DNA from 2 places in the Kitasatospora sp. NPDC048722 genome. Region 1 is predicted to be linked to the other one. Evidence: riboswitches for the same ligand, from Rfam matches in the RefSeq annotation. Region 1 holds a riboswitch; the other holds the start of a gene.
What was found. Region 1 has a riboswitch for guanidine ahead of AB0C76_RS00280 (MBL fold metallo-hydrolase). Riboswitches for the same ligand answer to the same signal wherever they lie in the genome.
Positions count from the first base shown of each region.

Region 2: it holds a riboswitch for guanidine, as region 1 does, so the genes downstream of both, AB0C76_RS06130 (SMR family transporter) here and AB0C76_RS00280 (MBL fold metallo-hydrolase) in region 1, are expected to answer to the same signal.

Region 1 is NZ_JBEZGX010000001.1:61,696-65,260, forward strand. Features, by position in the region: gene AB0C76_RS00275 (DHA2 family efflux MFS transporter permease subunit) at 1-456, shown strand, start outside; gene AB0C76_RS00280 (MBL fold metallo-hydrolase) at 821-1,684, opposite strand; guanidine-III (ykkC-III) riboswitch at 1,697-1,766, opposite strand; gene AB0C76_RS00285 (zinc-dependent metalloprotease) at 1,893-2,744, shown strand; gene AB0C76_RS00290 (alpha/beta hydrolase-fold protein) at 2,779-3,565, opposite strand, start outside.
Region 2 is NZ_JBEZGX010000005.1:55,100-58,664, reverse strand. Features, by position in the region: gene AB0C76_RS06140 (hypothetical protein) at 1-272, shown strand, start outside; gene AB0C76_RS06135 (MFS transporter) at 276-1,712, opposite strand; gene AB0C76_RS06130 (SMR family transporter) at 1,807-2,121, opposite strand; guanidine-III (ykkC-III) riboswitch at 2,167-2,232, opposite strand; tRNA gene AB0C76_RS06125 (tRNA-Cys) at 2,316-2,387, shown strand; gene AB0C76_RS06120 (xanthine dehydrogenase family protein molybdopterin-binding subunit) at 2,451-3,565, opposite strand, start outside.

The DNA of each region.
Region 1 (3,565 bases):
GTCTTCCCCGAGGCGGTGGGCCTGATGGCCGCCTCCCAGGCGGTGGACCGCCTCCTTCCCCGCCTCGGCCCGCGCCGCCTGGCGCTGCCCGCCCTGCTGCTGGCGGCGACGGTCCTGACCGCGCTGGCGTTCACCGAAGACCCGTGGGCGGTGCGGGCGTTGATGTTCGCCGTGGGCCTGGTCCTGGGCACCGCCGTGCTCACCCTGCAGATCGCCGGCTTCGCGGACGTCCCCCCGCCCGCGACGGGCCGGGCGATGGCCCTGTTCACGATCGTCCGCACCATCGGCGGAGCCCTGGGCGTCGCGACGAGCGCCGCCCTCATCGCCCTCCTGGCCGACGGCGACAACCCCACCCCCTACCGCACCGCCCTCCTCGCCACCGGCCTCCTGATCGCCGCCGCGACCCTCCCCGCGAGCCGTCTCCCGAGGGACGCATCGGCGGGTGCGTCCCCGTGAAGTGCTCCGCCCTGCCCTGCGGTGGCGTCATGAACCCTGAGCGCCACCGCCTCCTCGAAGAGGCTCGGCGGAGCCTCCCGGAGGGCTACAGGTGGAGCCGTCGGGTGGCATCATCGCCATGCGGGCGTCGCCGTCCTCGGTCCAGCAGCTGAACCGGGCGCTCGTCCACCGGCAGTTCGAGCCGCACAGGCCGTCCGGGTGTCTCCCGGCGGGCACCATCGGCCTCGCCTCGCCCACGGCCAGGTCGGTCCGTGACCCCGACCTCACGTACCTGCCCGAGACAGTGTTCGGCGAGTCGATCAACATCCCCGAACCGTCCGGCTTCGAACGGGACCTGTCCGGGCCGGTCCCCTGCCGGGACTTACTACTCGCTCGGCCAGAGGATCAGGTGCGGGAGGGCGTGGCGGGTCGGGGTGCCGCCCAGCGCCGTGAGGGCCGTGCGGATGTCGTGGAGGTCCGCCACCGTGAGCTGGAGCGGGGGTTCGTCGGGCTGGTAGGTGGTGCGGATCGGGTAGTCCACGCCCGGGGTGGTGGTCATCTCGATGTGGCAGCCGAGCACGTGGGTGACCGGCCGGCGGTCGGTGAGGGCGATCAGGCGGTCGATGCTGCGCGTGAACGCGGGCCAGTCGTCGATGTAGAGCCGCCCCGGGTAGACGGTGTCACCGGTGAGGAGGACGCCCGTCCAGGGGTCGTAGTACGTGACGGCCGCCGGGTGGTGGCCCGGGGTGGCGAGGCACTCCAGCACCCGGCCGCCGCCGAGGTCGACCAGGGCCACGGCGTCCGGGTCGGCGTCGAAGCCGAAGCGGGGCCACGCGACGGCCGGGTCGGCGGCGACCACGGTCGTGCCGGGGCGGTCGGCGAACTGGCCGTCGCCCGCGACGTGGTCGCCGTGCGGGTGCGTGTGCAGCACGAGCAGTTCGTACCCCTCCCGCGGGTGGCGGGCGAGCCATGTCCCGATCTGTTCGTCGACCACCGCGCGCAGCGGGAAGTGCGCGGCGTCGGCGGTCGCCCCGGTGTCGAGGAGCACCGCCCGCTCGGCCCCGAACAGGAGGTACAGGAACGGCGCCTCGTAGTGGACGGCCTTGTTCTGCCGCAGCACGACCGTGTGCTCGTCGTACGCGTGGACCTGGATCTCCGGCCCGGTGTCGTGCTTGGCCGACGGCGAGCCGTGGATCCACCGCACGTCCAGCGGCCGCGGCACCGGGACGGCCCGGGCGAAGTCGGGCATGACGCCTCCTCCGGTGCGTCGTCTTGTCGGGCCGGGTACGGCGCACGTCTCGTCCGGGGCGGTCGCGCCGGTGCGCCGCCACCGGGACGCTAGCACGGAGCCGGACCGGCCTCATGATGCCCAGGAGACCGCCTTCCGGGCGCCGGTTTCCGGCCGGTCCGGCGGACCGAGTGGGAAGAGTTTTCCAGGCGACGTACAGTTCCGCTTCGTGATCGAGATCGAGATCGTCGTCGAACAGCAGGCGGGCGGTGCGTGGGACGCCCTGGCGGAGGAGGCCCGCGCCCTGACCGGGGAACTGGCCGGTCCCGTCGAGGAGACCACGGGCCTCGACCTCGGCCCCGGCGTGCGCCTCGCGCTGGTGGACCCGGACGCGTTCGCGCAGCGCCGCGAGGCCTACGTGCGCCGGGTCTGCGAGACCGTCCTCGCGGGCGAGGCGCTGGCGGCCGTCGCGGACCCGGCGAAGCGGGAGAAGGCCGAGGCGGCGCTGCGCAAGGGGCCGGCGTCGGCGGACTCCGACCGCAGGATCACCTGCGTGCCGTCCGGCCGGGTGGTTCAGGACGAGGAGGGCCGGTGGGTGCTCCTGCTGGCCCCGGCGCTGCTGGCGGGCGCGCCGCAGCGGGCCCCGCTGCGCGCGGTGCTGGCACACCTGCTGACCCACCAGGCCCAGATCCGCGCGGGCGGCCCCCGGCCGGGCGCGGACGCGGTCGAGGCGCTCCTGCTCCACCGGACGTCCGGCGGCACGCGGGAGGACGACCCGGTCCTCGGCGCGCTGTGGGAGGGGCACGCGCGCTGGGCGACGCGCCGTCTGCTGGCCCGTGACCAGGCGGGGGAGCGTAAGACGGCCCGGGCCGCCCGGCTGCTGTCCCGCCTGCCGGGCGTGCGCGCCGAGCCGGACACCCACGACCAGGCGGTCCGGTTCGTGCACACGCTGGTCGAGGCGGGCGGGACGGAGACGGTGAACCGGATCTGGGCGGACCGCTCCCTGGTGCCGACCCGCCGCGAGCTCTCCGCCCCGGCCCGCTGGCTGGCCCGCACCGGGCTGGGGCCCGCGGAGGGCTGATGCGGCCGGGGCCGTGCGGCCCCGGCCGGCCCGGTCAGCCCCGGTCCCGCAGCAGGTGCGCGAGCCCGTCGGCGAGTCCGCCGCGCCAACAGGCGTAGTCGTGCCCGCCGTTGAACTCGCGGTACTCGAGGTCGTAGCCGCGCGCCGTGAGGACGTCGCGCAGGTGGCGGCTCTGGGCGAGGAGCAGCCACTCCTGGAGCCCCACCTCGACGTAGAAGCGCGCCGCGCGGCGCTCCTCGGTGGCGAAACGGCGGGTGAGCCACTCGCTGCCGGCGTCGAACTCGGTCTCGTCCGGCCACCAGAACGAGCCGGACTGGGCGAGCGCGTTGCCGAAGCGCTCCGGGCGCCGGTAGGCGGCGAACGCGGCGCTGAGGCCGCCCGCGCTCTGGCCGGCGATGACGGTGGCCGCCGGGTCCGTGGTCGTGCCGAACCCGCGGGCGGCCCAGGGGAGGAGTCGGTCGGCGAGGAAGTCGACGAAGTCCGGGTTGCAGCTGAGGTCGGCCGCGCGCTCGGGGCCCATGGTGTGCACCAGCAGCGCGACCGTCGGGGGGAGGGCGCCGTCGGCCGCCAGATTGTCGAGGGTGTCGCCGACGGACAGCACCTCGCCCCACATCTCGCCGTCGAGCAGCACCGCAACCGCGTACGGTGCGCCGGGCCCGTCGGCGCTCCAGCCGGCCGGGAGGTGGACGTCCACCCGGCGCCCGTCGAGCGCACGGGCCGCCGTCCGCCCGCGCGGCACGCCGTCGCGCCGGGCCGCGTACGGCTGGGCGGGCGCCTCGGGGAGGCTGAGGACGGTGGCGGGCCGCCGGCCGTCCCGGGCG
Region 2 (3,565 bases), on a different contig from region 1:
CGTACATCATCGGCAACCACTTCGAGGAGTGGAACGGCGGCATCTACATGAACGCCGTCGAGGACGCCTTCAGGTCCATCGCGAGCAAGCCCGAGGTCCGGCTGGTGTCCTTCCGCCAACTGGTCGACTGGCTGGACGCCCAGGACCCGGCGGTCCTGCGCAAGCTGCAGACCCTCGCCCCGGGCCAGGCCCCGGCGGGCGGCTGGGAGAGCTTCCTCGCCACCCCGGCGGCGGCGCCCCCCACCGCCACCGCCCCGGTCGCCGTCGGCTGACCGTCAGGCCCTGCGGACCCGGCCGGATACCAGCGCCCCCAGCAGGGCCACCCCGGTCATCGTCAGGAAGATCACCGCGAAGGCGCCGGGCGACCCGGCGCCTTCGGCGTTCCCGTGGGCGACCGCCACCGAGCCGCCGCCCAGCGCCGAGAAGAGCACCCCGGCCAGGCCCACCAGCAGCACGTTGCCGAGCGCGTCGCTCATCTGCAGGGAGGCCGAGTTGGCCCCGGCGTCCTCCGGCGCGGACAGCTTCATCATCAGCACGCTGACGCTCGCGACCGTCAGCCCCATCCCGATTCCGCCGACGCCCCAGGCCACCGCGGCCGCCCAGACCGGCACGGCCGGGACCAGCACCAGCGCCGCCCCCGCGATCGCCACCGCGGTCAGCACGAACCCGCCCCGGATCATCGCCTCGCGGTAGCGCTCGGCGCCCGGACGGCCCTGCAGCCACGAGCCCAGCGCCCAGGACAGCCCGCCGCTGGTCAGCGTGAGCCCGGCCAGCGTCGGCGACAGGCCGCGCTGGGTCACCATCATCAGCGGGATGAACGCCTCCGCGGCGAAGAACGCCCCGGCGGCCACGCCGCGCAGCAGGATCACCGTCGGCAGGCCGCGCCCGGCCCGCAGCGTCCCCCCGGGCAGCAGCCCGAGCACCGCGGGCAACAGCAGCGCCGCACCGGCCGCCGCCGGGAGCAGCCCGATCAGGTCCAGCCGCTGCCCCGCGTACTGCAGCAGGCCGGCGCCGAGCGCCGCCATCGCGGCCAGCACGGTGCGGCGGCGGTCGAACTCCGCGCCCTTCGGCACGGGGTGCTCGCGCTCCGAGCGGGCCAGCGCCGGGCCCATCACCACGAGCGGCAGGAGGATCAGCGCCGGCACGGCCAGGAACACCCAGCGCCAGCCCAGGTGCTGGGTGACGGCTCCGGAGACGACCGGTCCGACGATCGAGGGGAGCACCCAGGCCGAGGAGAAGGCCGCGAACACGGAGGGCCGCAGCCGCTCCGGGTAGGCCCGGCCGACCACGACGTACAGCGCGACGATCACCAGCCCGCCGCCCAGGCCCTGGACCGCCCGCCCGGCCACGAACAGCCACATCCCCGGCGCCGTCCCGGCCACCACCAGGCCCGCGCCGAACACCGCGATGCCGGTGAACAGCGGTTGCAACGGGCCGCGCCGGTCGCACCACTGGCCGGAGACGACCAGGGCGAACAGCGTGGTGGTGAAGTAGCCGGAGAAGGCGAAGGCGTACAGCCCGAGGCCGTCCAGCTGCCGGGCCGCCACCGGCATCGCGGTGTTGACGGCCGTCGCCTCGAAGGCGAGCAGCAGGACCACCGACACGATCCCCAGCGTGAGGGCGCGGTAACGGCCACTGAGCACCCCGCCGCCGGGGTCGTTCTCGACGGGTATCGGGGCGGAGTCGACCGAGGTGGGGGAGGCAGTGGTCATACGTAATATCGTAAGGGCCGTCCGGCGTTCGTACCCCTGACCGGAGTCGGTGATCGACTCCGCCGCAGGACCTAGGACACGCCCCGGGGCCGGGTCAGTGGAGCACCTTCAGGCCGACCACGCCGGAGACGATCAGCAGCAGGCAGCCGATCCGGGCCAGGGTCACCGCGTCACCCAGGACGGCCATGCCGTAGAGCGCGGTGCCGACCGCGCCGATGCCGACCCACACCGCGTAACCGGTGCCGATCGGGATGGTGCGCATCGCGTAAGCCAGTCCGCCCATGCTCAGCAGCAGGGCGACGCCGAAGACGAGGCCGGGGACGAGGCGGGTGAAGCCCTTGGACGACTCCAGGGCGACCGCCCAGACGGTTTCCAGGACACCCGAGACGATCAGAACGAGCCAGGCCATGACGGTGCGAACCTCCGCAGTCCACAGCGGCCGGATTGCCGCTGAACTGCGCCGTCTTGTCGTCACCGGGTACGACGCGCTCGTCCGGAGTGGCGGGAAAACGCCACTTGTCCCCGACCGTAGCACACATTGCCATACAGAATTTACAAAACGCCGTTGACCCCATTCCCGGACTCCGCCATCCTGAATTCACTGGCCGTGTGCCCGAGAGGCTCAGGGAACCGTCTGCAAAGCGGTACACACGGGTTCGAATCCCGTCACGGCCTCGGTAAAAGGAATTGCCGGTCGACTGCGAAAGTCGACCGGCAATTCCTCGTTCCGCATTTCGCTCACACCGCGACGGCGTCCTCCGGCCGGATCGGCAGGCGCCCCACCGGCAGGCCGGTGGCGGCCCGGACGGCGGCGGCGACGGCCGCCGGGGCGACCACCGCGGGCACGGCGCTGACGGCCTTGGCGCCGAAGGTCGCGACCACGTCCCGCTCCTCCAGCAGGGCCGCGATCCGCACCTCCGGGGTGTCCAGTGCGGTCGGCAGCCGGTATCCGGTGAGCGACGGGTTCTGCAGCACGCCGCCCTCGGTGCGCAGTTCCTCCAGCAGCGCCAGGCCGACGCCCTGGGCCACGCCCGCCTCGATCCGGTCCTCGATCTGCCGCGGGTTCAGCGCCCGGCCGACGTCCTGGGCGACGGTCATCTCGACCACCCGGACGGCGCCCAGCTCGATGTCCACGTCCACGACCGCGCGCATCGCGCAGAAGGCGATGGAGACGAACGCGTCGCCCTGCCCGGCCTCGTCCAGCGGCTCGGTCGGGTGCGGGCGGCACTGCGCGGTGGCCCACAGCTCCTTGCCCTCCAGCGCCTCGGCGACCGGCATGCCGAGCACCCCGTCGTACGAGGTGATCTTGCCGTCGGCGATCTGGAGCAGCTCCACCGACATCCCGAAGTTGGCGGCGATCGGCTGGAGCAGTTGGTGGCGGACCATCAGCGCGGCCCGCTCGACCGCGCCGCCGGACACCCAGGTGTGGCGGCCCCGCGCGGAGGGCCCGGCGATCGACTGGTCGCTGTCGGCCGGCGCGATGTAGACCTCGCTGACCCCCAGCACGCTCTGCACGATCTGCCGGGCCAGCGTCGCGAAGCCCTGACCGGAGTCGACGGCCGCGCAGATCACGGTCGCGTGGTCGCCGCTGACCCGCACGGTCGCGGTGGACACCTCGTCCTCGCCCTCGGCGCCGAGCATGTGCACCATGCCGACGGCGTAGCCGATCCCGCGCCGCACGGCGGCCGGGTCGCCGGCACCGCCGGGCCCGCCCGGCAGCAGCCACTCCGCGTCCGGATCGTCCACCGGCAGCGCGGGCAGCGGTTCGGCGGCCACGGCCTCCAGCAGCGCGGTCACCGGCGCCGGGCACGTGACGGCCTGTCCGGTGGGCATCGGGTCGCCGGTGGCCATCG